DNA from 3 places in the Paenibacillus paludis genome. Region 1 is predicted to be linked to each of the others. Evidence: predicted binding sites of a transcription regulator. Region 1 holds the regulator's gene; each other region holds the start of a gene.
The links. The regulator Rex, encoded in region 1, represses fermentation and respiration genes when NADH is low (regulators of the CRP and FNR family bind a similar motif). The targets are predictions, from matches to a motif close to TTGTGAAATATTTCACAA.
Positions count from the first base shown of each region.

Region 1 (10,050 bases):
TCACGGGTACGAACCATGAGCTCATCCAGAATCTTGCTATTTTCCTTCATCAGCTCTTCTGTAGTTACCATTTCCAGGTTGGCGATCCCAAGTGACGTGAGTCCCGACTTCATCATGGTCTCGACAATATTCAGTGCCTGATCGAAATCGCCGCGTGAACCTGTGCTGCGGCCCCCATAATACATCTCCTCGGAAGCTGCTCCGCCAAGCGCGATCATAATCTGATTCTCCAGATAATCCTTGGTATACAAATACTGCTCGGTTTGCGGGTTGTGACGTACATAACCAAGTGCTTGTCCACGCGGAGTCAAGGTAACTTGGCTGACGCTGCCCGGACGCAGCAGCTCCGCCATAATAGCATGTCCAAGCTCATGGATGGCCACCCGCTGTTTCTCTTCATGATTGGTTTCACGGTCAGTCTTCTCGCCCATCATCACCTTATCGATCGCCATCGCCAGATGGCGCTGCTCGACTTCGGTCAGATTCTCGCGCATCATATAAATCGCCGCTTCGTTCATGACGCTCTCCAGCTGTGCACCGGAGAAACCGTAGGCTTCCTCGGCGATCTTGTCTAAATTCACCTCAGCATGCAGCGGCTTATTCTTGGCATGCAGATCGAGGATTGATTTGCGGCCCTTCTTGTCAGGCATATCCACCTGGATATGACGGTCAAAGCGGCCGGGACGCAGCAGCGCTGAATCCAGCATCTCCTTGCGGTTTGTTGCCGCAACAAGCAGAATCCGCGGTGTATCATTGTTATAGATCCCGTCCATCTCGGTCAGCAGCTGGTTAAGCGTCTGATCGTATTCACGCTGCTGGCCGCCTTCGCGTTTGCCGCCGATAACATCAATTTCATCAATAAAGATAATGGCGCTTTGCTTATTCTCTTTCACTGCACGGGTACGGGCATCCTTGAACAAGTCACGGACACGTCCGGCACCGACACCGACGTACATTTCCACGAATTCACTGCCTGAAGCGGCAACGAACACGGAATTGGTATAATGAGCCGCAGCCTTGGCCATCAGCGTCTTACCGGTTCCCGGAGGGCCTGTAAGCAAGATCCCTTTAAGCGGACGAATCCCGAATTTGCTGATTTCTTCATGCCGGATCAGGAAATCAAGCGCTTCCCGCAACTCCTGCTTCGCGTTATCCTGGCCGCCGATTTCTTCAAAGGTAAGTTTGGAAGGGCCATTCTTCTTACGTTTCTTGTCCCCGCCCGCATTCACTGTCAACCCGCCGCGCAAATGGGCGATCACCAGGAGTGCACAAACCATACCGGCTGCTATGATTACAGGAATAATGTTAATGCCCACAAAAGCCATAAATATCAGCAGGACCGGAACAAATCCGGCTACAATCTCTTTCCACCACTTAGGCATTGTTCCACACTCCCATCGTTGCCGCTGCACGCGGTAAGATGATGAACTTGCTCTCTTCACCGTTGCTCAGGCTAACATAGACGTTGTTGTCATCAATTTCAGTTGTTGCTGTCACATTCTTGTATTCCTGGAATTGCTCTTTCAATCCATCTAGTTTAGCAGGTATTAGTGTATACTTTTTGCTTTCCATTGCTTCTGCTACTGAGAACATCGCTTTATCCCAATATTCGTCCAGCAATTTACTGGAGTGCTGATCAACGTCCAGCTTAAGCGCCCGGCCATTAATGGCTGACTTGCCTTCAGTGTTCACGTATTGCACCAGCTCGCGCAATTTCGTGCCAGGTTTCAAATCCAGTTTCAAGGTTACCTCATTGCGGTTAATAGTAATATGTGAATGATTAACACCTTCATAAGCCGATACTATCTTATCAAGCGGCTCATGGACCGCAAATTGACGATAAGCATAAAAGCTGCCAAAGAGCAGTGCAGCAGACAACAGAGACGTTAGCAGTACAGGCACAAGACGCAGTTTCAAGAAACGTCCTCCTCTCAAGTTGACCAAACCTAAATATATGATTTGCAATAAATAGCGTGTCTAGCGCCCATCCGAGACTGACATGCTCTTAAGCATGTCTTAATACAAGTAGAAGTATATCACAGGTGTATATACGATTTCGCACGAAAGTGTGAATATATTTAAAATTTTTGATACTAATTTCTGGGTATTCCCTTCTATTCTTGCTCCTTTATCGGCAAAAAAGACCTGAATGATTAATCCATTCAGGCCCTTTTCTATTCTACTGATGTATTAATTTCTCCTGACACCGATATTGCTATTTGTATATACTTCGTTATGTACTCCCTATCATCAATAATAGAGAAACCACATACACCGTTAACGTTAAAGAATCCATGCCCTTCCCCCATCATCAACTAATTATTATCTACTGCTTGTTACATTTTTTACAATTTTCTCGCCTTTCAGGAGTTCAGCCAGTGTGTAATATCTTGCACCCATGGCGTTCTTCTCCGGTTTGGGTCGATGCTGCAGCAGAATAAGGTCAGTCCGGCTAAGATCATAGAAACGGTACATTTCGCCTGGATGATTAAATCCATAGCCCCCCTGAATTCTCTCCGTTATGTAATTCTTGATTCTGGCAGCCAGCTCATGCTGAATCCCCTCAAGAACCGCATCCAGCGATGGTGTGAATGGATCAAGAACTACGATATCATCAATTTTGTACAGGCAATGCATTTCTCCGCCCCCGCCGGAACGAAAAGTGATAAATAATGGCGTTTTGTAAATATAACCTTTGGCACTATTCGGACAGGCGTGAATACAATGTTTATTCGTCAACTCATGCGTTTTACCAGCCGCAACGGATAATACCTCTACTTCATAATACTTCATGCCCTTCGCCACCCCATGAATAAAATCAATATATTGTTTGGCTATGATGGTATCCTCGCCCGATTTCTTTTCGCTTATAATCATTTCATTGATCAGTTCGACGATATCCGTCCATTGCAGACTTAAGAATTGACAGCCTGTATCATGAATCAGCTTGTATTTGGTTAAGGTGACGCCATAGACAGGCAGATCCGCATCATGGGGAAAATTGTTCGGATCCAAATAGGCGGCAAGCTGGCCGCTCACTTCCTGAGCTTTTGCATACAGCCCTGCGCTCTTTGCTTCGATCACAATAACCAGTTTTTTGCGGTTTCCCTGGAACAAGGACAAGGTAATATCGCGCCTTATTTTATGTACTCCTGCCGCAAGCATTTCTGCGTCCACCTGAACAAAATCATAATCTTCTTTGAAAGCCGGTGTGTCTACATTGTTCCGGCTGTTTAACTCTTTTAGCAGCAACCGGATCAACTTGGGATTCCTTGAAAAAAGGTAGGCAAGCCCTTTCGTCTGTTTGGTTTCCATATCCCCGTTTATCAAATCAAAAAAGGTAGAATGGTAGTCCGTTCTGCCCTCCTGGTAAAGCCTCATCATCGTTTTCAAACGTATCTCTCCACCTGTTCAAGGAATATGTAATTAATCCTCAGAATCACTGTTTCATTCCAATGATAATATAAATTTCATAAAATGTCAGAGTAAAAAAACCGCCTATCGCCCCTATAGTTCCAAAATTCCCCTCCGCTGCTTTTGCCTCTAGGCTGTGCTTTAGTTTAACTTATTAGCAATATTATGCAAAAAAAGCGGACAAGCGCTGTCCGCTTTGTCCGCTTTTTATTTGTTATTGCAAGCCTGCCTCTACTTGCTCGGCAAAGTATATCCATCACCGATTGCTGTACCATCCGCAAAACGAAAGAACTTGTAATAATAACGTCCTTCCTGCTTGTAAAAAAGCTGCCAGGCGTATTCTCCATTGTATACACCCGGAAGCAGCCGTTTAATATCGATGCCGGGCAACTGGGAGTCTATAATGGAGCGGATTTGCTTCTCCGAGGTTCCTTTGGCCAGCTCTTCCGCATAGACTCCGTTATCACCGCCGGCCGGCTTGCCGTCCACGGTGAACCGTACCCACACCATCAGATCCGTACCGGCTTTATTTTTCCCCGTCAGCACCCAGTACACCGAATTTTCGTCCCATACCGATTTCTGCGCCTTGGATATCTCAGTAAGTCCCGCCCGGGTCTTGGCAACTTCTTTGGCCGCGCTGCGTTCATTCCATTGGTCCTTCATGATATAGGCATAAAATTGGCTTAGACCGAACAAAATGAGCAGAAACAGAGCGATCCCCAGCAGAAGCCATTTTTTCCTTTTCCTCAAAATGCAGCTTCCTTTCCTTAATATATGAAACGTCATAAAGCCAACTGCGGCGGCAGTCGAATTAACGCTTCAGCAGCCCTTCAAAAGTTTCTTGCGCCTTGCGGCGGATTTCTTCCTCGTCCAGTGTCAGGCACTGACCATGCTTCACAACCTGCTTGCCGTTCACCCAGACATGCTCGACATCCTTGGCGCTGGCCGAATACACGGCGTGGGAGAGCAAGTCGCTATGCGGCAGTAGATGAGGCTGGTCAATATCAATTGCAATAAAATCAGCCTTCATCCCCGCTGCAAGGCGGCCCACCTGGTTCAGGAAGATTGATTCCGCCCCGTATTGCGTGGCCATCAGCAGCGCTTCCGGTGCCGGAACTGCGGTAGGATCACCGCTGACTCCCTTATGGATCAATGCTGCAAGCCGCATTTCCTCGAACATATCGAGATTATTGTTGCTTGCCGCCCCGTCCGTACCGAGCGAAACTTTGACTCCGGCTCTCAGCAGCTCAGGCACCCGTGCAACCCCGCTGGCAAGCTTCAGGTTACTTCCCGGGTTATGGGACACACCCACCTTGTGGCGGGCGAGGATTTCGATCTCCTCATCGTTCAGGTGGACACCATGGGCGATTAAGGACGGGCGGGTGAACATCCCCAGCTTCTCCAGGTGCGCTACAGGACGCAGGCCGTAATCAGCGGCATTCTGCTCCACTTCACGCAGCGTTTCCGACATATGCGTATGCATCGGCAGGTCCAGGTCATGTGCCGCCTGCACAAACCGCATGAAAAAGTCCGGAGGACAAGTATACGGGGCATGCGGTGAAATCATGGTTGTAATTCTGCCGTCAGCCTTGCCGTGCCAGTTGCGGGCGAAAGCAACAGCTTCCGCAAGCTTCTGATTCTGCACTTCTTCAGGACATAGACCAATAACACCGCGCATCAGCACCGCACGGATGCCGGAGTGTTCGACCACCTCGGCCACCCGGTCCATATGATCATACATATCCAAAAAGGTGGTTGTGCCGCCTTTCAGCATCTCCAGAACGGATAAGGAAGTGCCCCAGTAGACATCATCTCCGGTAAACTTCTCCTCCATCGGCCACATTTTCTCCTGCAGCCAGGCTTGAAGAACCATATCATCCCCATAGCCGCGCAGCAGCGACATCGCAGCATGGCCATGGGTATTGACCAGACCCGGCATGAACAGCAGCCGGCTGCCGTCGAGCGTCACTGTGCCTTCTTCAATAACGGGCTTCTCTTCCCCTATGTATGTGATCAAATCATTTTCTATAGTCATATAACCGCTCAGGACCGGCTTCTCGCTTCCGGGAACCAGAAAACGTCCGTTTGCAATTATCATCTTATTGCTGCTCATCTGTAATTCCTTCCTTTCCATCATGTAAATAATACGCCAGACTTTGCAGGTCAGTCGTAAAGTCGGCAGCATGAATACGGATGGTTGCAGGTGTCTTCAGAATGACCGGTGCAAAATTCAGGATCGCCTCGATGCCCGATTCTACCAGAATATCAGCCACATTCTGTGCTTCGCTGTCCGGTACAGTGATGATCCCGATCCGGATTCCCTGATCACGGATGGTCTGACCCAGCTCCTCCATCGGCTGAACCGTAAGAGAGTTGATCTTTTGTCCAATCTTGGGAGCATAAGAATCAAATACAGCGGTGATTTTCATGGTATCCTTCAGATAAGCATTGTAATTGGACAAGGCATGACCGAGGTTACCGGCACCCACCAGGGCCACGTTGATTTGTTGATCCAGCTTCAGAATATGACGGATCTTTTCGATGAGATAAGACACGTCATATCCAATGCCTTTTCTGCCGAAATCACCAAAATAGGCCAGATCCTTACGAATCTGTGCCGGATTAAGGTCCAGCTTCTGCCCGAGTTCCTGAGAAGAAACGGTTGAGATTTCACGCTTTTGGAGATCGTTCAGGAAACGCAGGTACACTGGGAGTCTGCGTACGACGGCCTCCGATATTTTATCCGATTTCATGTTTTCTCCTCCTAATTTAGAATTGCACTGACGCGATATCGTATGACAACCACGTGCAGTGCCCGCTCTGCGAACGGGACACAGCCTATGGTACAAAGAGATGGAAAAAATTTATAAACGATGACAGATTAGGAAACGCCGCCCTCTTCAAGCCATTCCGCAATCCGCGGAACCATCTGATCGGTAAGCATGTGCTCCATCTTCGGACCAGGGAGTGAATACAGGAAGTACTTCCCGTAATAAGCTTCGATGACCCTGGTATCATATACTATAACAATTCCCCGGTCCTGCGCTGTGCGAACCAATCGTCCAAAACCCTGTTTGAACCGGATCACTGCTTGTGGAACAGACATTTTCATAAAAGGATTCTTCTTCTGGGCCTGCAGAAGCTCCGCCTTTGCCTCGGCAAGCGGATGATTCGGCGGCTGAAACGGCAGCCTTACAATCGCAAGACAGGTCAGCGCCTCGCCAGGGATGTCGACTCCTTCCCAGAAACTGCTTGTTCCAAGCAATACCGATGCAGAGCTGTCCTGAAAACGCCGGATCAGCTTGCTGCGGCTGCCTCCTTCCACACCCTGGCCCAGAACCGTAATGTCCTGGGAAGCCAAGGCCTCTTTCAGCGGATCGTAAACCTGGCGCAGCATTTTGTAGGAGGTGAACAGCACCAGCATCCGCCCCTTGGTCGCCGCCGCCGCTTCAGCCAGCGAATGCACCAGCTTGTCTACAAAACGCGCATCGCCTACGCTGCCCTTAACACTGGGGAAATCGCGCGGGATGACAAGCAGAGCCTGTTCACGGTACTTGAACGGTGAAGGCAGCAGCGCTGTCATGAGACGCCCTTGCTCAGAGGCTTCAGAAAGACCAAGGTTGTCAATCATGAACTGAAAGGACTTGTCGACCGATAACGTGGCCGAGGTCAGCACTATGCTCTTCTTCTTGTCGAAGAACAGATCCTTGAGCTGACTGCTTACATCGACAGGCACGGCGTAGAGCTGAAGCGACTTGCCCCGGTAGTTGCCGCTCCCTTCCATCCAGTACACGATATTATCGTCACTGAGACCCATAAAGAAGCGGATTTGTTCCCGGATGGATGCCAAATCCTTGAACAAGCCTCCGATATCGGTCACCAGGCTGTCCGAAGACGACTGACTCTCCGTATCGCGCATCTCGCTGAGCATTTTGTCACCCCTGCGGATGATGTCGCTCAGGGCTAAGTTCAGCGTATTCTCCAGCGCCGCCAGTTCTTCCCAATCTTTGGGCTTGCTCCCGGGAAGCAGGCGTGTGACCAGCTGGCCGGCTTCACCTGCCGCTGCATCGCTGCGTTCGGGCAATAGGCCGAACAGCTTGTCGCTCAGTGTATCCCAAGTTTCCTTTACGGTAAGCAGGTCGGGATAGATTTTATCGATTACGCCGCTCCACTCCGAAGCCTGCTCACTGCCCGAGGACTGCAGAGTCTGGCGCAGTGCCGGCAGCTGGCCGCTGCGGCTGTCTTTATACAGCCTTGTAAGCGTATGAGCTACCGTGAAATACTTCATTTGCATGCCCAGATGCTTGCCGGCCACATCCTCCAAATGATGGGCCTCGTCAATGACAAGATGCTCATAAGCCGGAAGCAGCTGGTGCCCGGCCTTGACGTCTGCGAACAGCTTGGAGTGATTGGTAATGACCACATCGGCAATCCCTGCTTCATGTTTGGCCCGGTGGTAGTAGCATTTGCGGAACCACGGACAGGAACGGCCCAGACAGGAATCGGTATCACTGGCTACCGTCTCCCAGAAATCCCCGCCGCGACCGCTCAAATTCAGCTCCTCATCGTCACCCGATTCCGTCTGGGTCAGCCATACGATCATTTGCGCTGCCGTAAGCGCTTCTTCCCGGGGACTTACGAAGTCCTTTTTATTTATTTTATGTTCAAACTTGCGCAGACACAAATAGTGCCCTCTCCCCTTGAATATCGCAGCCTTAAACGGGAAAGGCACAACACTGGTCAGAAGCGGGATATCGCGTTCGCGCAGCTGATCCTGAAGGTTGATGGTATGGGTACTGACCATAACCTTCTGCCCGGTACGTACGCTCTGATAAATGGCCGGCAGCAGATAACCAAGCGATTTGCCGGTACCCGTGCCTGCCTCGATCAGCAGATGCTTGTCCTCCTGAAGGGCCGTATTCACTTCGCCAATCATGATCTCCTGGGCTTCCCGGCTTTCATATTGCGGAAGCGTATCCTTAAGCCGTTTGGTTACCTCGGCCATATAATCCTCAAAGGATACATTCTCCACAGGATTGCCAACACCTTCTTCTCTTGGAGGCGCCAGCTCAGTCCAGTCGCCTACAGCCAGTGCAAGCTGACGGTAAAAATTCAGCTCTCCTTCCGGCTGGAAGGTCTCCATCTCGCGCTCCCGCAGCAGGCCGTCAAAATACCAGGCCAAATCACTGTCTTCATCGGCAAACAGCTCGTTAAGCCGCTGAATGGTCAGCAGAGGCAAGCTATACAGCTCTTCGAGACATTTAAGCAACACAATCGCTGTAGCTTCTGCGTCACTGTCCGCCTGGTGCGGACGGTCATGCGTGATGCCAAAATGGTTACTTACCGCACCCAGCTGATAGGTCGTTAGGGACGGAAAGCATATTTTAAGGAAATCGATCGTATCCAGAATCCGTCCCTGAAACGGCAAATAGCCGCAGCGGTCTAAAGCATTCTGCAAAAAATGGAAATCAAAAGCAACATTATGTCCAACAAGCACTACATCGTCAAGCAGCGGGACGAGCTCCATCATCATCTCATCCAGCTCTGGCGCATCCTTCACATCTTCATCGGTGATGCCGGTCAAGCCCGTAATAAAAGGAGGAATCGGTGTTCCGGGCTTGACGTAAGAACCATACACCCGGGAGATGGACCGGTCTTCTTCTATAATGGCAAGGCCAACCTGGATGATCTCACCCACAGATTGGGTTCCCGTAGTTTCAAAATCAAGCACGGCAAATTTCATTATAAGTTCTATTCCCTTTCACTTGAGACTCTTTATCAGCATAACAGAAGTTACGAAAAAAGGCGATGCACACCGCTTGTTGAAGTGGATGCATCGCTTAAATGAGTGGGCTATGATTACAAAAGCGAAACAAGCTGATTTCCGAATTGCAGCTTTCCTCCCCGCCTGCGGCAAACCTCCAGATTGACATTCGGTTCCGGGAGTGCCGGGTCATGGAGCAGAGAAAGGCTGAACAGCTCCCTTGCCTCATTGAAGCGTTCCTGGGAAGCTCTGATACACCCCAGCGCATTGTAGATCATCGCCTTCAGCTTGTTCTCGCGAATCAGCGCAAGCATATGATCCAGATGCCCCCATGCGGTCTCCCCGTCACCCTCCTGCAGATAGGCCATGGCCAAATACAGGCGGGCCGCCAGACTGTCGGGGTGCTGCGCAATAACTTCCTTAAATTGATCAATACACTTCCGGTACATCAACAGCTTGTAGTAGCCCTGCCCTCTGACAAAAGAATCCATGGCAAGCTCAGGCGCTTCCTGCTGCGGCATCTCTTCGTCCGGCTGTGGCGGAAATTCCGCATGTTCCCGGAAATGACTCAGCTTCTCGGCAAAGGCGAGCCACTCGTCCATAACCTCATCGCTAAGCCGGTGAAGCATGTTGTACTTGCATAAAAGATCATCCCGGCGGGCACCCTCCGAAGTGGGGTAATCCGTGGCGATCTCCTGAAGCATCTTATTCATCTCAGCAAATAATTGTTGAAACACGGGACATCCCCCCCTTACTGAAAATGAAATCAGCCTAAGCTTGCCTGCCTTCATTTTTCGCAAGTGGGGGGCTCTTCATCCCTGCCATTGATTACATGGCTTAGGTCCGGTGATTAAGCAATCGTAGCATGAATC
Region 1 covers NZ_JBGJZP010000036.1:30,337-40,386, forward strand. Annotated here, with positions in the region: gene ACAN56_RS34590 (AAA family ATPase) at 1-1,382, opposite strand, end outside; gene ACAN56_RS34595 (hypothetical protein) at 1,375-1,917, opposite strand; gene ACAN56_RS34600 (hypothetical protein) at 2,323-3,393, opposite strand; gene ACAN56_RS34605 (cell wall elongation regulator TseB-like domain-containing protein) at 3,646-4,164, opposite strand; gene ACAN56_RS34610 (amidohydrolase) at 4,226-5,527, opposite strand; gene ACAN56_RS34615 (redox-sensing transcriptional repressor Rex) at 5,514-6,206, opposite strand; gene dinG (ATP-dependent DNA helicase DinG) at 6,296-9,157, opposite strand; gene ACAN56_RS34625 (hypothetical protein) at 9,274-9,915, opposite strand; gene panD (aspartate 1-decarboxylase) at 10,029-10,050, opposite strand, start outside.

Region 2 (10,050 bases), on a different contig from region 1:
CTGCAATGGATTGGACCTGGGATGATATGCTGAATACAGCCAAAGGTGTAGCAGATGCCAAAAAAGGAATTTCCGGTATCGCACCTATGGGTAAAGGCAATGAAGCAGGCTGGAACTGGACCAACTTCCTGTTCGAAGCGGGCGGAGAAATTCAAAAAGTTGAAGGAGGCAAGGTTGTTGCAACCTTCAATTCCGATGCAGGTGTGAAAGCGTTGGACTTCTACAAGAAGCTGAGATGGGAAGCGGAGGCAATTCCTCAGGATTGGGCACTTGGCTGGGGTGATGCTGTAGGTGCATTCCAGCAAGGACGTACGGCCATGGTAATGGCGGGTTCCGACGGAGTTATTGAGCAAGCGCTGAATCAAGGCGGATTGAAGCCTGCAGATGTGCTGACCTATCCGATGCCTGCTTTTGAAAAAGGCGGCAAGCATACCGGAGTACTTGGCGGAGACTATCTGGTCATCAATCCTAACGCTACAAAAGACGAGCAGGAGATGGCGTTCCGTTACATTACCTTTGATTATTTCTCCGATAAAGGTCTTGATGCGCTCGACGCTATTCTGCAGCAGCGTAAAGCGGACGGCAAATACTTCATCCCGCCGCTTCTGGACTACTATGCTGCAGATTCCGAGTTCGGCAAGAAGACCAAAGCGGTATATGACAAGTATTCCGATATCGTGTACCAATATAACCCGGATATTATGGCCCTCTTGGACGGCAAACCGGAAGCACAGTACAATACTCAAGATTATTATGCAACCCTGTCCAATGTGATTCAGGAGCTGTTCTCCAAAAAAGGAACCGACTCCAAAGCACAGCTAGATGCTGCTGCCAAAACTGTGCAGGAGAAATTCTTTGATACTATTAAAGTAGAGTAGGAAGTTTATAAAATGGTAGTTTTTATAAATGAATTGTAAAAAGCGGAAGAGGCAGGGGACGTTGTTCCCCTGTCTTTTTGCTGTAAATAGTTCTCCAAAGGTTAGGTGAGGGAAGAGGCGATCAAGGATAAGGCGGGAGGAATAAGATAAAGAAATATGATGTAATTACCAATAAATAGAAAAATAATGCTTTGTGGAGCCCTGTAACAGGTTCATACGGTTAGAGTCCTTATTTTGCTGTTCGCAGATTGGACAAATATAAGCGAATTTTACCATATAAAATGGAAATAATACCTGAATATGATTAAATGAAAGCGCTTTGAAAACAAATCAAAAAAAACTTTATACTTTGTGAAAGATTTCACTTTAAATGTTGAAGAGGATGTGATAAGATAAATGTGTAGAGAAAAACAACCTAAAAATTGACAGGAGGACGAGGGAGATGGCAGTTAAAAACGAAGTCGCCGCCCAAGTGAAACAAACCACCGCTGAAGAGTATATTCAGATTTTGGTGGATAAAGCAAAGAAAGCTCAAGAAGCGTACATGGCGCTGGATCAAGAGCAAGTTAACACAATCGTTCATGCAATGGCATTGGCTGGGCTCGACAAGCATATGTACCTGGCAAAATTGGCTGTAGAAGAAACAGGACGCGGTGTATACGAAGACAAAATTACGAAGAACATCTTCTCAACTGAATATATCTGGCACGGAATTAAATACGACAAAACAGTAGGCGTCGTTGAAGATAATAAATATGATAGCTTCCAAAAAATTGCCGAGCCGGTCGGAATCGTAATGGGTATCACACCGGTAACCAACCCAACATCCACCACGATGTTTAAAGCACTGATTGCCGCTAAGACACGTAATCCTATTATATTCGGTTTCCATCCATCAGCGCAAGAGTGTAGTGCCGCAGCAGCAAGAATTCTTCATGATGCAGCTGTGAAAGCAGGCGCTCCTGAGAACTGTATCCAATGGATTGAGCTTCCGACAATGGACAAAACAAACGCATTGATGAACAATCCGGACGTCGCTCTTATCCTGGCAACAGGCGGATCTGCAATGGTTAAAGCGGCATACAGCTGTGGTAAACCGGCTCTCGGCGTAGGCCCTGGTAACGTACCTGCCTTCATTGAGAAAAGTGCTGATATCGACCAAGCGGTTACTGACATTATTCTTTCCAAGACTTTTGACAATGGTATGATTTGCGCTTCCGAGCAGGCTGTTATTATTGAAGAAGCGATTTTTGACCAAGTGAAAAAGAAAATGATCGCAAATGGCTGCTACTTTGTGAATAAAGAAGAAGCTGCTAAGCTGACCAACGGCGCAATGAATGTAGAAAAATGTGCGGTTAACCCGGCAATCGTAGGTCAATCCGCTGTGAAAATCGCTGAAATGTGCGGTATCCAGGTTCCTGCCGGAACGAAGATTCTGGTAGCTGAACTCGAAGGCGTAGGCACCAAGTACCCGCTGTCCGCTGAGAAACTTAGCCCGGTTCTGGCTTGCTACAAGGTTAAGAACGCTGACCAAGGGATTGAACGCGCAGCTCAAGTTGTTGAATTCGGCGGCATGGGACACAGCTCGGCTATCCATTCCAACAATGAAGAAGTTATCATGAAGTTCTCGAACCGTCTGCAAACTGGACGTATTCTTGTTAACTCGCCTTCAACACATGGCGCCATCGGCGACATTTACAATACTAATATCGCTTCGCTGACTCTGGGCTGCGGATCTTATGGACGCAACTCGGTATCGCAAAACGTAACTGCCATCAATCTGATCAATGTGAAAAGGGTGAACCGTCGTACCGTGAATATGCAATGGTTTAAGGTGCCTGATAAGATTTATTTCGAAAAGGGAGCCACTCAATACCTGGCCAAAATGCCTGATATTACCCGCGTAGCAATTATCACTGACCCTATGATGGTTAAACTGGGGTATGTAGAAAGAGTAGAGCACTACCTGCGTCAACGCCAGACCCCTGTAGCGATCGAAGTGTTCTCGGAAGTTGAACCGGATCCATCGACAACTACCGTGGAAAAAGGTACAGCTATGATGAACAGATTCCAACCGGACTGCATCATCGCACTCGGCGGCGGTTCCCCAATGGATGCTGCAAAAGGAATGTGGCTGTTCTATGAACACCCGGATGCTGACTTTAACGGTCTGAAACAAAAGTTCATGGATATCCGCAAACGGGTATACAAATTCCCTAAGCTCGGCAACAAAGCGAAATTTGTAGCTATTCCAACAACATCGGGTACAGGTTCGGAAGTAACCTCTTTCGCGGTTATTACTGACAAAACTACTGCAAATAATACTAAATATCCGCTTGCAGACTATGAGCTGACTCCGGATGTAGCGATCATCGACCCTGAGTTTGTATATAGCTTGCCTAAGACTGCTGTTGCTGATACAGGTATGGACGTATTGACACATGCGATTGAAGCTTATGTTTCCGTTATGGCAAGTGACTACACCGATGGTCTGGCTATCAAAGCTATCCAGCTGGTATTCCAATACCTGGAGAAGTCCGCACTTGAAGGCGACAAACTTGCCCGCGAAAAAATGCACAACGCATCGACGCTGGCTGGTATGGCATTTGCCAATGCATTCCTGGGCATCAACCACAGCTTGGCGCACAAATGGGGCGGTCAATACCACACGGCTCATGGACGTACCAATGCCATCCTGATGCCGCACGTTATCCGTTACAATGCCAAGAAACCAACGAAGTTTGCTTCGTTCCCTAAATATTCGCACTTTGTAGCTGACGAACGTTATGCTGAAATCGCCCGTATTCTGGGATTGCCTGCACGCACTACCGAAGAAGGCGTAACCAGCCTGATCAATGCAATCCGCGACATGAACAAAAAATTGGGCATTGAAGAGTCGTTCCAACAACTCGGCTTTGATCCTAAGGATTTCGAATCCCGCGTAGACTATCTGGCTGACCGTGCATTTGAAGACCAATGTACTACTGCCAACCCTAAACTGCCGCTGGTTACTGAACTTGCTGATGTATACCGCAACGCATTCTACGGAAGATTCGACAACTAATTGGTGATTGCTTAGCAAAGGATAAGGTTATAGGTTAATATGGAAGGGGATGGTAGTGACAAATATCACCGGAAAGGTGATATTTGTCACAGTCCTTTTTCAGAAAATAAACTAAAATGTTTATATAAAGAACGGTCCCAGTTATGAAGACGCGATTGTGAATTTAATTACAACCATATCTTTGGGATCACGAGACACGGGATTAACCTTCAAGCCCGCGATCTCTACAAATATAATAAATATAAATGGAGGGATTTAGCATGTCGGTGATTGAAAAAGATGTACAAGAAGTGAAGTCGAGTTGGAGAAGTTTTACAAAAGGTAAATGGGCAAGAAAAGTCGACGTTAACGAATTTATTTCCAAGAACATCAAGCCTTATGAAGGAAACGAAGATTTCCTCGTGGGTCCTACCAGCAACACTACTGAACTGTGGAAGATTATCTCCCAGCTGAGCAAGGAAGAAAGAGAAAGAGGCGGCGTATGGGACGTTTCCCTGGATACTGTCTCCACCATCACTTCCCACAAGCCAGGCTACATCGACAAGGACAAGGAACAAATTGTAGGCGTACAGACTGATGCTCCTTTCAGACGTTCTGTTCAACCGTTCGGCGGTATTAAGATGATGATCGATGCCACCAAAGCTTATGGCTTCGAGCTTCCGAACAACATTGTCGAAATGTTTACGAATATCCGCAAAACGCATAACCAAGGCGTGTTTGATGCATATACACCTGACATGAGAGCAGTACGTAAATCCGGCGTTATTACAGGTCTTCCTGATGCTTACGGCCGCGGACGTATTATCGGTGACTACCGCCGTATTGCTCTATACGGTATCGACTTCCTGATTAAAGACAAGAAACAACAACAAACCGAGCTTGAAGTTGATTCCATGACTGAAGAAGTAATCCGGTTGCGCGAAGAGCTATCGGAACAAATCCGCGCTCTGGGCGAGCTGAAAGAAATGGCTGCCGCTCACGGACTTGATATTTCCAAACCGGCGAACAACTTCAAAGAAGCTACTCAATGGGTATACTTCGGTTATCTGGCAGCAGTAAAAGAACAAAACGGTGCTGCAATGTCCCTGGGACGTGTATCCTCCTTCCTCGACATCTATGCACAGCGCGATTTTGAAGAAGGTACACTTACTGAAGAACAAGCACAAGAAATCGTTGACCATTTCGTAATGAAACTGCGTATTGTGAAATTCCTGCGTACGCCTGACTATAATGAACTGTTCTCCGGCGACCCTACTTGGGTAACGGAATCCATCGGTGGTATGGCTGAAGACGGAACAACACGCGTAACTAAGAACAGCTTCCGCTTCTTGCATACCCTGTACAACCTGGGACCTGCTCCAGAGCCTAACTTGACGGTTCTGTGGTCCGAAAGACTGCCTGAAGGCTTCAAAAAATATTGTGCCAAGGTTTCCATCGAAACCAGCGCTATCCAATATGAGAATGACGATGTAATGCGTCCATATTGGGGTGAAGATTACGCAATTGCTTGCTGCGTATCCCCAATGCGCATTGGTAAACAAATGCAGTTCTTCGGCGCCCGCGCCAACCTGGCGAAAGCTTTGCTGTACGCGATCAATGGTGGTATAGACGAGAAATCAGGCGTGCAAGTTGGACCTGAATTCCCTGCGATCACTTCCGAATATCTGGATTACAACGAAGTAATGAAACGCTTCAAACCGATGATGGAGTGGCTGGCTAAGACTTATGTCAACACCCTGAACATCATTCACTACATGCATGACAAATATTCCTACGAACGCATCGAAATGGCACTGCATGACCGTGACATTCTGCGTACGATGGCTTGCGGTATCGCCGGCCTGTCCGTTGCTGCTGACTCCCTGAGCGCAATTAAATTCGCTAAGGTTAAACCGATCCGCAACGAACAAGGCATCGCCATCGACTTCGAAACCGAAGGAGAATTCCCTTGCTACGGCAACAACGACGATGCTGTTGACAACATCGCAGTTGAACTGGTTGAAACCTTCATGTCGATGATCCGCAAACACAAAACTTACCGTGACGCTATGCCGACTCAATCGGTATTGACTATCACTTCGAACGTAGTTTATGGTAAGAAGACTGGTACTACTCCTGACGGACGTAAGAAAGGTGAACCGTTCGCTCCAGGTGCTAACCCAATGCACGGACGCGACAAGAAAGGCGCACTGGCTTCCTTGAATTCTGTTGCCAAACTGCCGTATTCCGAGGCACAAGACGGTATTTCCAACACGTTCTCCATCGTTCCTAAGGCGCTGGGTAAAGACGAAGAGTCCCGTAAGTCCAACCTGGTATTCATGATGGACGGATACTTCCACAACAACGCTCAGCACTTGAACGTTAACGTGTTTAACCGTGAACAACTGATCGATGCTATGGATCATCCGGAGAACTATCCTCAATTGACCATTCGTGTATCCGGCTATGCTGTTAACTTCATCAAGCTGACCCGTGAACAACAGTTGGATGTTATCAATCGTACATTCCACGGTACAATGTAATTAAATTAACTGTGTAATACAGTTCTTGTATAAGATGTAATAGCAGTGAGGTGATACCGCCCTTGATTCAGGGGGCGGTAAAATCTTGCTAAAAATTAATTAAAATTTTAAGTTCTTTTCGAAAGGAAGTCATCATATGGCTAATGGACATATACATTCCTTAGAAACGTTCGGGACCGTAGACGGGCCTGGTATCCGTTTTGTTCTATTTATGCAGGGCTGCTTATTGAAATGCCAGTATTGTCATAACCCGGATACCTGGGGTCTTAATGAAGGCAGAGAAATGAGCATCGAGGAAGTGCTGTCGGAAATCGAACCTTACCTGAATTATTATAAGTCTTCAGGTGGCGGGCTTACCGTGTCTGGCGGCGAACCAACGCTGCAGGCGCATTTTGTCAAACAACTGTTCACTGAAGTGAAACAGCGCTGGAATCTGCACACCACACTGGATACAAATGGCTATAATGATGGTTCGAAGATCAGCGATTTGCTGGATGTTACTGATCTTGTGCTGCTCGATCTCAAGCATATCGATGATGAAGCGCATATTAAGCTGACCGGTAAATCGAATGATCGTACATTGAAGCTGGCCCGCTGGTTGTCGGATCATAACCGTAAAATGTGGATCCGCCACGTGTACGTTCCTGGCATTCATAATAAGGAAGAGGATTTACTGAATCTCGGCCGATTCATTGGAACGCTTAATGGGGTGGAAAAGTTTGAAATCCTGCCGTATCACCAAATGGGGATTTATAAATGGCAAGAACTTGGCCGTCCCTATGAACTAGAAGGGGTACCCTCACCGAACGATGAAGAAGTGCAGCGCGCTTACCGGCTGATTGAAGAAGGACGCAACGAGACAGCACTTGTTAAGTGATGATAATTATCATAGGAAGCAGAAGCCGTATCTTGCAGTAGCTTATGTACTGCGGAAACGGCTTTTTTGCTTTTTAATGATCCAGAACGCATGTTATGTTTCAGCAGATAAAGGGATTATTTTGCAGGAAGGATGATTTTGTGTAGAGGTTTAATGACGCAAGGTCTATTTCCTATGGAATAATTTTTCAGTATATGTAACTATAAATAACGCAGAATGTGACTGTTAAGAGGTGTATTCGCTTACATTAGAGTATTTTATCCCTATAGTAGATGAATCTTAACCTTACGATTACACACACTGTTTTTTATAATAAGAGTTGTAAGGGAAATTAATAAATAGGGAGGGTCACCCGTAATGAGAAAAAGTATGACTATGCTGTTGTCCCTGGTTTTTGTCTCTTCTGCTTTGCTGGCTGGCTGTGGAGGCAACAATAATAAGGCAAGCAACAATGGAGAAACTGCAGCACCAAGCAATTCAGCTGCTGCAACCAATGCTGCTGCCACTGATGAGCCTGCCAGCGCTGAGCCTTTCGAAATGACGATCCGTCATACGCAGGTTGGTGCTGATAAGCAGAAACGTCTTGCTATTTTGGAGGATGTGGTAGGCAAGGTTCAGAGTGAAGTGCCGGGGCTGACATTCAAACTGGATGGTGTAGATTCCGATGTGAACCGCAAAGAGAAGCTACGCGGTGAAATGGCCGCCGGCAATCCTCCGGCAGTGTTCGATCTCTTTGGGAGCCCTGACTCCAAAATATACGCCAAAGAAGGAAAATTGCTTGACCTGACCCCGATCCTCGAAGAATTGGGCATTAAAGACAAGTTCTCGAATCTTGATCCATTTACTTATGAAGGCAAGATTTACGGATTGCCAATCGGCGGTTCCGGTGAAGGTTTCTTCTATAATAAAGAATACTATGGCAGCAAGGGCTGGGAAGCTCCGAAGACCTTTGCTGAGCTTGAGAAGCAACTGGCCGATATTAAGGCTGATGGCAAAGTACCGCTGGCTGGCGCTTCCAAAGCCGGCTGGGTACCGCTGATGCTGGCCAACCACCTCTGGTCACGTTATGCCGGACCAGATGTAACGGCTAAATTCGCGACCGGTGAAGCTAAATGGAGTGATGCTAATGTTGTGAAAGGTTTTGCGAAATACAAGGAATGGGTAGATAAAGGCTACTTCAAAAAAGGCGAGCTTGGTTTCGAATATGCTGAGTATACCACCCAGTTCACTAGTGGCGAAGCCATTCTGCTCTATGATGGAACTTGGAAATCCTCTGTATTCAAAGCAGGACAATCGGGTGAAGGTCTGATCGGCAAGGTTGGATTCTTCAATATCCCGGCAGTTGACGGCGGGGTAGGCGACCAAACGGCACTGATGCGCGATGTGAACAACGGTTACGGGTTCTCTGCTTCAGCGGCAGATGACGAGCGTCAGCTGGCTGCAGTGAAATCCTTTATCAAGAATATGTACAATGAAGAAATGCAGCTTCGCGGTCTGGTAGAGGACGGAGTGCTGCCGGCCATGAAGATTGATCAGAATATCCTGAACGAGAATATTACCGATGATCTGATGAGTGAAATCGTAGCGGTACTGAATAATTCCCAGTCTTCATTCCCTGCCTTTGACTCTCTGGTTCAAGCGGATGTCACCACCGAGATCAGCAACATTCAAATTCAGAAGCTGATCGGCGGACAGACAACACCTGAAAAAATGGGCGAGGCGCTGCAAAAAGTTCAAGAAGAAGCTAATGCAGCAGTGGAATAAGGAACGGTAAATTCTATGTACCCTGGTGCTTGCTCCAGGGTGCATTTTTAAAATCTGCCCTAATCGCTCCCAGATAGTCTAAGCAATCGGAGGTAGTCATGAATAAATCACTCAGAAATCCATTGGTCTTTATCCTGTTTGTTATTCCTGCACTTGTATTATTCTTCATGTTCTTTATATATCCGATCTTCAGCTCACTTTACTACAGCTTCACCAGTTGGAACGGAGTATCGGATACGGTTAAATTCACCGGCCTCACTAACTTCAAAAAAGCGCTTGGAGATGAACGCTTCTGGGTTTCGGTGAAGAATAACGGCTGGTTTATCCTATTCTCCGTGTGCGTGCAGGTTCCCCTGATCGTATTCTTTTCGCTTTTGATTGCCAACGTTAAGAAGCTGAAAGGACTCTACAAGACAGCCGTATTTATGCCTTCTATTATGTCTACTGCGGTAATCGGCATTCTGTGGGGATTTATTTATGAGCCCAATATCGGCCTCTTTAATAAGCTGATTGGTCTCGTTGGCATTGAGCCGGTGTACTGGCTGTCGGATGAGCGGTTTGCCATGCTGTCCATTCTGATCACGAATGCCTGGCAGTGGACCGGATTCTACATTGTTATGGTGCTGGCGGCTATTCTATCCATTCCTAGTGAACTGGATGAAGCTGCGGCCATTGACGGCGCTACCGGCTTTCAGCGTGCCACACGCATCACACTGCCGCTGATTGTGCCGATCATTTCCGTAGTTATTATGCTCTCCATCGCCGGTGCAATGAAGGCTGCGGATATCGTCATCGTGATGACGAAAGGCGGTCCGGCTGGATCGACCGAGGTCATGGCGACTTATATGATAAAATACGCGATCACCAACTTTAAGTATGGCTACGGCAATGCCATCGCAGTCCTGATCTTTGCATTCACGCTTGTAGTTACGGCGCTGTATCATC
Region 2 covers NZ_JBGJZP010000002.1:270,049-280,098, reverse strand. Annotated here, with positions in the region: gene ACAN56_RS04605 (ABC transporter substrate-binding protein) at 1-878, shown strand, start outside; gene adhE (bifunctional acetaldehyde-CoA/alcohol dehydrogenase) at 1,321-3,942, shown strand; gene pflB (formate C-acetyltransferase) at 4,203-6,464, shown strand; gene pflA (pyruvate formate-lyase-activating protein) at 6,601-7,341, shown strand; gene ACAN56_RS04585 (extracellular solute-binding protein) at 7,699-9,105, shown strand; gene ACAN56_RS04580 (carbohydrate ABC transporter permease) at 9,204-10,050, shown strand, end outside.
Region 2: pflB (formate C-acetyltransferase) is a predicted target of Rex. The motif match lies at 4,098-4,115, and genes of this name have one in related genera.

Region 3 (10,050 bases), on a different contig from region 1:
CCCACTGTATGAAGAGAATTTGGATATTCCGTCCAAAATCAATAAAATCGTCACCGAAATTTACCGTGGTGCGGAAGTCGTGTTCTCCCCTGCGGCCAAACGCAGTTTGGCCATCATCGAACGGCTGGGCTTACAGCAGCTTCAGGTGTGCATGGCCAAAACACCGTATTCCTTCTCAGATCAGCCAAGACTGCTGGGTGCGCCGGAAGGTTTCACGATGGGTGTGCGTGATATTACATTGTCGCTGGGCGCAGGTTTCGCTGTTGTGATTACCGGCAATATTGTGACCATGCCGGGGCTCCCGGCCAAGCCGGCCGCCGAAGGGATTTCCGTCGACGAAGACGGTGTAATTCACGGCTTGGAGTAGTCTCTATATCTTTTAGTATGGCCGAAACCCCGGACCCGCTGCGTAATTTTCGCGGGTGCCGGGGTTTTTGCGTGACGGGTTTCCTGGATTGATATTATCCTGCTGCGCTGCGGCTGTTATCCTAGGCTGGCTGCTGCTTCCTGCATTTTTAAGACATAATGTCTTGCCGCCGGGGAAAAGCTAAAGGAAGCCGCAGAGTGCCGAAAAACGGTGCAGTTCATACATTTCAAATGTGAACAATATGAGAAGATGTACCAAAGGGCTTGCAATGTGATATTAATCACAATATAATCAGTATATAAAGTGAAATATATCACAAACAAACAGACAAAAATATGCTTGCCAATTTGGAGGAGGAAGAAATCATGAAAGTAGCAGTCATTGGATGTACCCATGCCGGAACCGCAGCAATTGTTAATACCGCCCAGCTTTACCCGGATGCCGAAATTACGGTGTACGAACGCAATGATAATATTTCCTTCCTGTCGTGCGGCATTGCTCTATATGTCGGCGGAGTGGTTAAAGATCCGCAAGGCTTATTTTATTCTTCGCCTGAGAAGCTCGCTGAACTGGGTGTCAATACAAAGATGCGCCATGAAGTGATCAATGTGGATACAGCCCGCAAAACCTTAAAAGCCCGTAATCTGGCAAACGGCCAGGAATTTGAAGATACGTACGACAAACTCATTATGACTACCGGCTCGTGGCCGATTGTGCCAAAGCTGGAAGGCATGGAGCTGGATGGCATCCTGCTCTCGAAGAACTACAATCACTCCAACACCATTATCGAAAAAGCGCAGCAGGTGGACAGAATCACCGTTGTCGGAGCCGGTTATATCGGTGTCGAGCTGGTGGAGGCTTTTCAAATGAACGGCAAACAGGTTACGCTGATCGATGGTGAGGACCGGATCCTGAGCAAATATCTGGATGAAGAATTCACTACACCGATCCAGCAGACACTGGAGGATCACGGCATCAAGCTGGCGCTCGGTGAGAAGGTCAGCTCGTTTGCCGGAGAGAACGGTAAAGTGACCAAGGTGATCACAAGCAAAGGGGAGCATGAGACCGATCTGGTTATTCTCTGCATCGGGTTCCGTCCGAATACAGAGCTGCTGAAAGGGCAAGTGGATATGCTGCCTAACGGGGCGATTATCGTCAATGATTATATGCAGACCAGCCTCCCGGATGTCTATGCCGCCGGCGACAGCTGTGCGATTCATTATAACCCAACCGGCAAACATGCCTATATTCCGCTGGCTACGAATGCCGTACGTATGGGAACACTGGTAGCGCGCAACCTGGTGGCGAATACGATCCCATACATGGGTACGCAGGGAACATCGGGGATTAAGATTTATGAGGATAACATCGCCGGAACAGGACTGACGGAAGACGCGGCCAAAGCCGAAGGCATGGATATCGAGAGCGTGCTGCTGATCGACAACTACCGTCCGGAGTTTATGCCGACCTTTGAGCAGGTTCAGTTAAAAGTAGTATTTGACCGCGCCACCCGCCGGGTTCTCGGAGCGCAGATTATGTCCAAGATGGATCTGACACAGTCGATCAATACCGTGTCTGTCTGCATCCAGAACAAAATGACGGTGGATCAGCTGGCCTTCATTGATTTCTTCTTCCAGCCGCATTACAACAAGCCGTGGAACTTCCTGAACACTGCTGGCCTTCAGGCATTGCCAAAGAGTGTGACACATAAAGAAACAGTGACGGTATAACAGCTAAGAAAACACGCCCTGTCCAATCCTTCGAAAAGGTTGGCAGGGCGTGTTTTTTTTTAAAAGATAAGAATTTATATGCTTCACGCTATAAATTATCCTTCTATTTCTCGCTGAAACGGATACCGTCCTTTTGAGGACGGCGAAGCCGTTTCCACTTGGCATGGCTTATTGGTCATTGGTAGTCGATATCTTCATGGAAATCAATGACATCCAGCCGGGCACGGATACGTTCGATTTCTGTTGAGGTTAACGGAGCCGCGGGAGTCAGCTTGTAGTTTCTCCCTGTGATGTAGCTTATATCGTCCGCCGCTCCATTGGACGTATATGGAAGCTTGGTAACAGGCGATCTGGAGTAATCGGTGAAGTCAATGATGCTCCAGAGTGGGTCTCCGTCTCTTTTGGCAAGGATAATACGCTCTGTTGCAGTTTCTGTCCACAGATACCTTAAATCCCCCGGAGAATTCTCTCCACTGACCGTAGTGTATCCAGCCCCCCGGAACATCAGAGTGAATTCTGAATGTTCATTGCTGTGGGCTGTTTTTGTTTTGTAGATCTCTGCCAGTCCATGAACACCCAATATTTCAACGCCGGCATCTTTCGGGAACCTGCTGATGAAGTCTTGCCAGGTTGCGAATAGGTTGGGTGACCTCATCACCCAATTGGTACCAATTACCAGTGAGAGGTAATTGACCGTATTTCTGTTCTGAAAAGGATTGTTGAGATACTGAGAGGCCAGATGCAGCTGAGGTTCTGCCTTCGTATCGTTTACAAATGGATCCGCCGGATGCAGTGTCCATCTGGATGCCCCTGTAATATAGCGGGAGCCGATGGGATCAATGCTTAGGGCATTCATAAATACATTGTTACTGTTAGTAGCAGCATCCTGTGCGGGCAGCATCGGATTAGCGGTATGTGCCCAGTATGGCATCAGCGGTGATCCTTCAGCAGACAATTGGCCTACATTATACTGTGTTGCAGCCCAGCCCATAAACGCATCGATCCGGAAGTTGTCTTTTAACCAGGCAGCCTGCTCGGGATTGATGGCATAGGTGGACAGTGACTTGGGACGATACTTGTCAGGAATACTCTCCCATACGGAGCTATCTCCGTTGGTGCCCCCCTGGTGCAGGGAATTGAGCGCATTATATCTGTACATGTACAGCCACGAGTTCATCTCTACAATCCATTGGGCCAGGTTGAAATTATCATTCGGATAGCCGGATGCGATCCCTACCTCATCTCCATATAGATCCACGTAGTTAAGCACCTGTTGCAATTGAGGGCGCTGTGCATCATCGAACACAAATCGGTTGTCCATGGCCCAGGTTACCCGCAAATCGGGATCAATAGTTGCCAGTGTATTCCGCATGGTTTGCATTTCGGCAACTGTTGTAGCGTTTGCTCCTGTATCTTCCAGCAACAAGGATACAGTGAAATAAGCTGTTGAATTGTATTGAGGCGATAGTACCTCAAGCTCGAAGTTGCTGATGATGCTAAAGTCGGCGACCTCGGAACTGAGCAGGATTCGACCATGGATTATAGTTCCAGGCTTCGGGATGTTATAAAAGTTTGCTACCGTCCCATCCTCTGCCAGTACAGAGTAATCATCAGTAACCAGCACTTTGAGGTCTGGCGGCAAATGCTCCGGCATGATTTCGCTTCCGTATACATCCAAGGTCACATAAGCCAGCTTCCAATCCTCCATAGATACATTAAACGAAACGTCAATTGTATCGGTGGTTACCTGTACAGAATCCACTGCCTCATATACTGGCGGCACTGTTGTTGGAGCCGGTGAAGCGGATGGCACCGTTGTTGGAGCCGGTGAGGCCGATGGACCCGGTGAAGCGGATGGCACCGTTGTTGGATCCGGTGAGGCCGATGGACCCGGTGTTGGATCTGGCGAAGCCGATGGCACCGTTGTTGGAGCCTGTGAAGCGGATGGCACCGTTGTTGGATCCGGTGAGGCCGATGGCACCGTTGTTGGAGCCGGTGAAGCGGATGGCACCGGTGTTGGAGCCGGTGAAGCGGATGGCACCGTTGTTGGAACCGGTGAAGCGGATGGCACCGGTGTTGGATTCGGTGAAACCGATGGAACCTTTGGTGGCACCGGTAAAACCGATGGAACCTTTGGTGGAACTGGTGAAGCGGATGGCACCGGTGTTGGATTCGGTGAAGCGGATGGCACCGGTGTTGGATTCGGTGAAGCGGATGGCACCGGTGTTGGATTCGGTGAAGCGGATGGCACCGGTGTTGGAACCTGTGAAGCGGATGGCACCGGTGTTGGAACCTGTGAAGCGGATGGCGCCGATGTTGGAGCCGGTGAAGCGGATGGCACCAGTGTTGGATTCGGTGAAGCCGGTGGCACCGGTGTTAGATCCGGTGAAGCCGATGGACCCGGTGTTGGAGCCGGTGAAGCGGATGGCACCGGCGTTGGATTCGGTGAAGCCGATGGAACCATTGTTGGAGCCGGTGAAGCCGATGGCCCCGGTGTTGGAGCTGGTGAAGCCGATGCAACCGGCGTTGGATTCGGTGAAGCCGATGGAACCATTGTTGGATCCGGTGAAGCGGATGGACCCAGCGTTGGATCCGGTGAAGCCGGTGGAACTGGTGTTACGGGATCTGTAGAAGAAGCGTTTGGATAAGCGATCTCGCTATCTTCTAAAGGTGCGCCTTTGGGGACTTCAGGATAATCAGGCAAGTCACTACCAGGCTCAAGCAAATCTTGTATACGGTTGGCATCCTCAAGCAGAAGACATGCACGAGCAGTTACCATAGCTGCGCTTTGACGGTCAACGGATTGCTTTGGGTTAAACCGCTGATATTCATCTCCTTGGAACAGCCCGAGCTGCTGGGCTGCCCAGACGCTTGTTTGGGCTTCTTCCGAGATAGAGTGACTATCCTTAAACGAAGCCATATCCCCTTGTTTTTGGACCTGGTCATACACTCCAAAGGCCCGGATATACCATACTGCCAAGCTCTCGCGTGTTAATTCACCTCTCCATGCTATTGTCTGGTCTTGTATAATGCCTGCAGACAAAAGCGAGCGTATGGAGGGGATGGCCCAATTCGGTGCCGCTTCCGTTGTTAGCGGATAGTCCGAACTAGGAATGGGAATGGATAATGCCCTTGACATCATGGTGCCCATCTCTGCAATAGAAATCGGCTGATAGGGTCTGAACGTTGCGTTGCCATAGCCTTGAACGATCCCTCTGGAGAACAGCTGTGCAATTTCTTGATGGGCATAGCTGCGCTCAGTATCCACAAATGGAGCGCTATTTGCCCTTGCAGCTGGAGTGACAGCAGCAGTTCCGATTAGGATCAGACATAGCAGTGCCAGGCTGACACGCCTCAGGTTGTCTATCAATATGTATGTGCTTTTTCCTGTGTTTACGGGAACACGATCACCACCTCTTTTACTCCACTATCGGTACAATCGGCCCGAATATTTAGCGTGATATGGGATGTATGGTGAGAAATGTTTTTGTGATTAAGTTAATCTGAATTGTGTAGATAAGGTAAATTTGACATGTCAGTGAAAACTTTCACTTAGTTTTCCTAGACGTGACTTTTATCACGTAAATGTGATTGCGATCACGCTACAATGGCATAAAGGAACAAATTTTAAGTATTAAAAGGGGATAGGAATCATGGCTTATAACAAACCGCAGCAGATTGCCGAGGTAACGGTAGAGAACGGAATCAAGAAGGCTCACAACCCGCTTGCCACCGTACTTATTCTCGGTTTTCTGGGGGGAGCGTTTATTGCGCTCGGATTTTTACTGGATATTCGTGTCATTGCCGGTGCTCCGGCGGAATGGGGCTCCATCGCAAACTTTATCGGGGCATCGGTGTTCCCGGTAGGACTGATCCTGGTGCTGCTGGCCGGCGGGGAACTGCTGACAGGCAATATGATGGCCGTGCCGCTGGCATTTATTGCGAAGAAGATTTCCTTCTGGGAAGTCATCAAGAACCTTGTACTGATCACGCTCAGCAACCTGGCAGGCGCGTTGTTCGTTGCTTATTTCTTCGGCCACGTTGTCGGCCTCACCGCAGACGGAGTGTATCTCGATAAACTGGTCGATATGGCTGAACATAAGATTGATGCAACCTTCCTGCAGGCCTTTGTCTCCGGGATCGGCTGTAACTGGCTGGTAGCTCTGGCCGTGTGGCTCTCTTACGGGGCGGATAATTTCAGCGGCAAAATCCTCGGTATCTGGTTCCCAACCATGGCATTTGTGGCCATCGGATTCCAGCACGTTGTAGCCAACATGTTTCTTATTCCTGCTGCTATATTTGAGGGGCATTTTACCTGGGCACAATATTTCGGCAACTTTGCCCCGGTATGGCTGGGCAACCTTACGGGCGGAGCCATCTTCGTAGCCGCAGCCTATTATATGGCTTACCTTCGCAAAGGGCCGGCGGCTGTGCAATCCGTAGAGGGTGTATCCTCTGTCGGGGTGAAGAAACACGCTTAATTCTTACTAATTAAATGCAGTCTTAAACGGCAATAGACACTCCTTGTAACCTTCTCTCTTCCAGCTAACGGCTCAAGAGGGAAGGTTCTCGGGGTGTTTTTTTGTGAGGTGAAATAGGGGCGCACAACACAAAATTCGCCGTGCATATCCGACTCGGGGGAACGAAATCGGGCTCACGGCGAATTAATAGGGAGTGTTTCATATGCTCTATTACCCGGGCAAACGAAGAACGAATCAGTCCCTGTTCAGCAATTTTATTTACGCATGGTGGCAGCAGTTATAAAATATAAAGATCCGATTGGACAGGCTTTTTACTGCTGAGGCTGTCCACAGGTTTTGGTCAAGAATCATGAGGGATATTGTGTTTGAGTGACGCGATAATGCGTCAGTGTGAATGCTTGCTCTTCGTCCTGTTTTGGGATGATACTGGATGAAATTAATGACACATATATTACAGGGGTTGAAAGACAAGTCATGAGGTTTTTACAAGCTTATCCAAAGGAAGTCAAAGTATTCCTGATTGCCAGTCTTATTAATGCAACAGGCAGCGCACTAATGTGGCCGCTTGTCACGATGTATGTATTTGATGAACTGGGCCGCAGTATGACAGATGCCGCACTCGTTATTGTTATTCAATCCCTCGGAGGCATATTCGGACAACTGCTGGGTGGATCACTCTATCATAAAGTTGGTGTCAAACGCCTGATCGTCGGTGCGCTGGCCATGAATGCCCTGGCCTTGTTTACCTTGCCGGCGGCAAGCGTGAACTGGAACATGTTCATGCTGGTGATGGGACTGGTGGGTCTGTTCAATTCGTTGTCATTGCCGGCCATTCAGGCCTTTATAGGTTTCCGCTTCGCAGAACAGCGCGGAGAGCTTTTTAATGTAATTTATGTCGCCAATAATATTGGGGTAGCGCTGGGCACGATGCTGGCCGGTTTTCTGGCCGATATTTCCTATCTGTTGAGTTTCGTGCTTAATGGGCTGACCTCAGCGGTGTTTGCCGCATTTTTCTTTGTGTATTTGCGGAAGGTTGGCACAGAGCCGGCCCATGCCGAGCCGCATAGGAGAAACGGCCCCGGAGAGCTGTCGAACTGGAAGCTTATAGGCCACACCCGAATCTATCTGTATATGGCCTTAGGTTCGATGTTTTTATTGATCGGCAACTCGATCTGGAATACGGGAGTTTCTCCGTTTATTATTTCGGAAGGCTGGGCTAAGAGCACCTACAGCCTTCTTTGGACGCTCAACGGGATTCTGATCTTTGCCGCGCAGCCGCTGGTAAGTTTGATCAAACGCTGGTTCGCGGAGACCTCGACGGCGCAGATGACGGCAAGCGCTGTTTTTTACCTGAGTGGATATGCAGTGATCTTGTTAATGCCAAGCTATCCCGGCCTGGTGCTGGCGATGTTGCTGACCACGCTGGGAGAGATGCTTATTTCTCCGGCGATGCCTTCATTTATTTCCGATCATGCGGACCGCAGTGCGCCCTTCTATCTCGGGCTTAGCGGTGGGATCGGCGCGGTTGGCAGAGTTCTCGGCCCCTATATGATGGGCAGCCTGTATGACCGGGGAGGCATTGCGCCGACAGGCTGGCTGGCTTGCGGAATGGCGTTGCTGGCGGTAGGATTCTTCGCGGTCCATGCCTTCATCAACCGTTCTGGCCGTGCACTGGAACAAAATGGGGTATAATGGTCTGTAGAAGAATCACTTAAAGGTAAGTCAAGGAGTGCAAAGAGCTATGCAACAAATTATTAGAGGCTCGCTCACGATTCGTCCCTCGGAGTTAAAGGATACCCGTGAGCTGATTATTCTCGATAACATGATTTGGACGGAGGAGACCACACCGGGTCCATTAATGTGGTGTTCGCGTGAGGATTATCTGCTCCATGCCCCTCCCGGTTCCCAGCTTGTAGCTTTGCAGGAAGGAGAACTATGCGGGTATGTCGGTTTCGGCTGTCCCAGCGGGATGGTGAGCAACCGCCATGTGTGCGAGGTGAACATCGCTGTCCATCCGAAGTTCCAGCGGCTTGGCATCGGCGGACAGCTGATCGAGGCGATCAAGCAGCATGCCGGAGAGAACGGGATACGCAAACTCCGCTTGCGGGTGCTGTCCAGCAATATTCCTGCGCTCTCGTTCTACCGGAAATGCGGATTTGAGGAAGAGGGCCGGCTCAGGGAAGAGTTTTATCTTGGCGGACATTATGTAGATGAGGTATTTATGAGCTGCATGCTGACTGGAGGGAAGGGAAATGGAAGTCATTTCGCTTAATGTGGGCAAACCTGTAACGGTAGATTACCGTGGTAAGCCGCTGGAAACGGGGATTTATAAAATGCCGGCGGCTGGACCGGTACAGCTTCATCTTGAGGGATTCGCCGGTGACGGGCAAGCGGACCTGGTGAACCATGGGGGGCCGGACAAAGCGGTCTGTGTGTATCCGATTGAGCATTATGCCTTTTGGGAGGAGCTGCTCGGGAAGAAACTGGAGTTCTCCGCCTTCGGCGAGAATATCACAGTCAGCGGGCTGCTGGAGACCGAGGTCTGCATCGGTGATGTGTATGAGATCGGTTCGACTCTGCTGCAGGTCAGCCAGCCGCGGTTTCCTTGCTTTAAGCTCTCGCAGAAGCATGGCCCGGCTGATATGCCAGCCAAAGTGCTAGCTACCGGATACAGCGGATTTTATTTCCGTGTACTGCGTGAAGGTCAGATTACAGCCGGTGATCGAATCGTCAAGAAGGAATCCGGTGCGGGAGGCTACCCTGTAAAGCGGGTGCTCTATCTGATGGAACATGGCCGTAAGGACAAGAACGGTCTGGCTGAGCTATCGGAACTGGACACCTTGGCGTCGGGAACCCGGATGAAGTTCCGGAGCTGGCTTGAGGCTGCGGAGAGCTAACGATTGCTGATATCCAAAATCGGTGAATTTGATGGTATGCCAAGTCCCCCCGGACACCTGTTACGGGGGGCTTGGTTTGTTATAAAAGATCTAAAATTCCGTTACATCCGGCCGGGTTGTATATGTCCCACTGTTTAGCTCAGCAGCTTCCATTCACTGCGCAGCAGGCCGTATACCGCATGATTCACATAGCCCTCGGGCAGCTTCTCCGCCTGGCGCAGAACCCCTTCGAATACGAAACCCAGCCGCTCGGGAATCGCTCGGCTGGGCCTGTTGCCCGTGGCGCAGCGGATTTCAATGCGGTTCAGCTCCATTTCCAGCAGCGCATAATCTACGAAAACCCGGCAGGCGCTGGTCATGTAGCCTTTGCCTTCATATCCTTCGCCAAGCCAATAGCCGATTCCGACGGAGCGGCTCTGCCAGTCTATCTCATGATAGCCGATAATGCCGGCCAGTTCTCCCCGGACCCACAGTCCGGCGGTGAAGCCGCCGTTGTCGCTGCCCTGCTTGACGGCATTTTTGATAAATGTGGCGATGTGGTCCTGCTCGGTGACTCCGTCAACCCAAGGCAGCCA
Region 3 covers NZ_JBGJZP010000012.1:95,938-105,987, forward strand. Annotated here, with positions in the region: gene ACAN56_RS22015 (formate--tetrahydrofolate ligase) at 1-367, shown strand, start outside; gene ACAN56_RS22020 (FAD-dependent oxidoreductase) at 733-2,097, shown strand; gene ACAN56_RS22025 (DUF3863 domain-containing protein) at 2,273-3,859, opposite strand; gene ACAN56_RS22030 (serine-rich family protein) at 3,837-4,745, shown strand; partial or broken gene ACAN56_RS22035 (S-layer homology domain-containing protein) at 4,889-5,365, opposite strand; gene ACAN56_RS22040 (formate/nitrite transporter family protein) at 5,751-6,578, shown strand; gene ACAN56_RS22045 (MFS transporter) at 7,053-8,270, shown strand; gene ACAN56_RS22050 (GNAT family N-acetyltransferase) at 8,320-8,850, shown strand; gene ACAN56_RS22055 (MOSC domain-containing protein) at 8,831-9,475, shown strand; gene ACAN56_RS22060 (GNAT family N-acetyltransferase) at 9,610-10,050, opposite strand, start outside.
Region 3: ACAN56_RS22040 (formate/nitrite transporter family protein) is a predicted target of Rex. The motif match lies at 5,634-5,651, and genes of this name have one in related genera.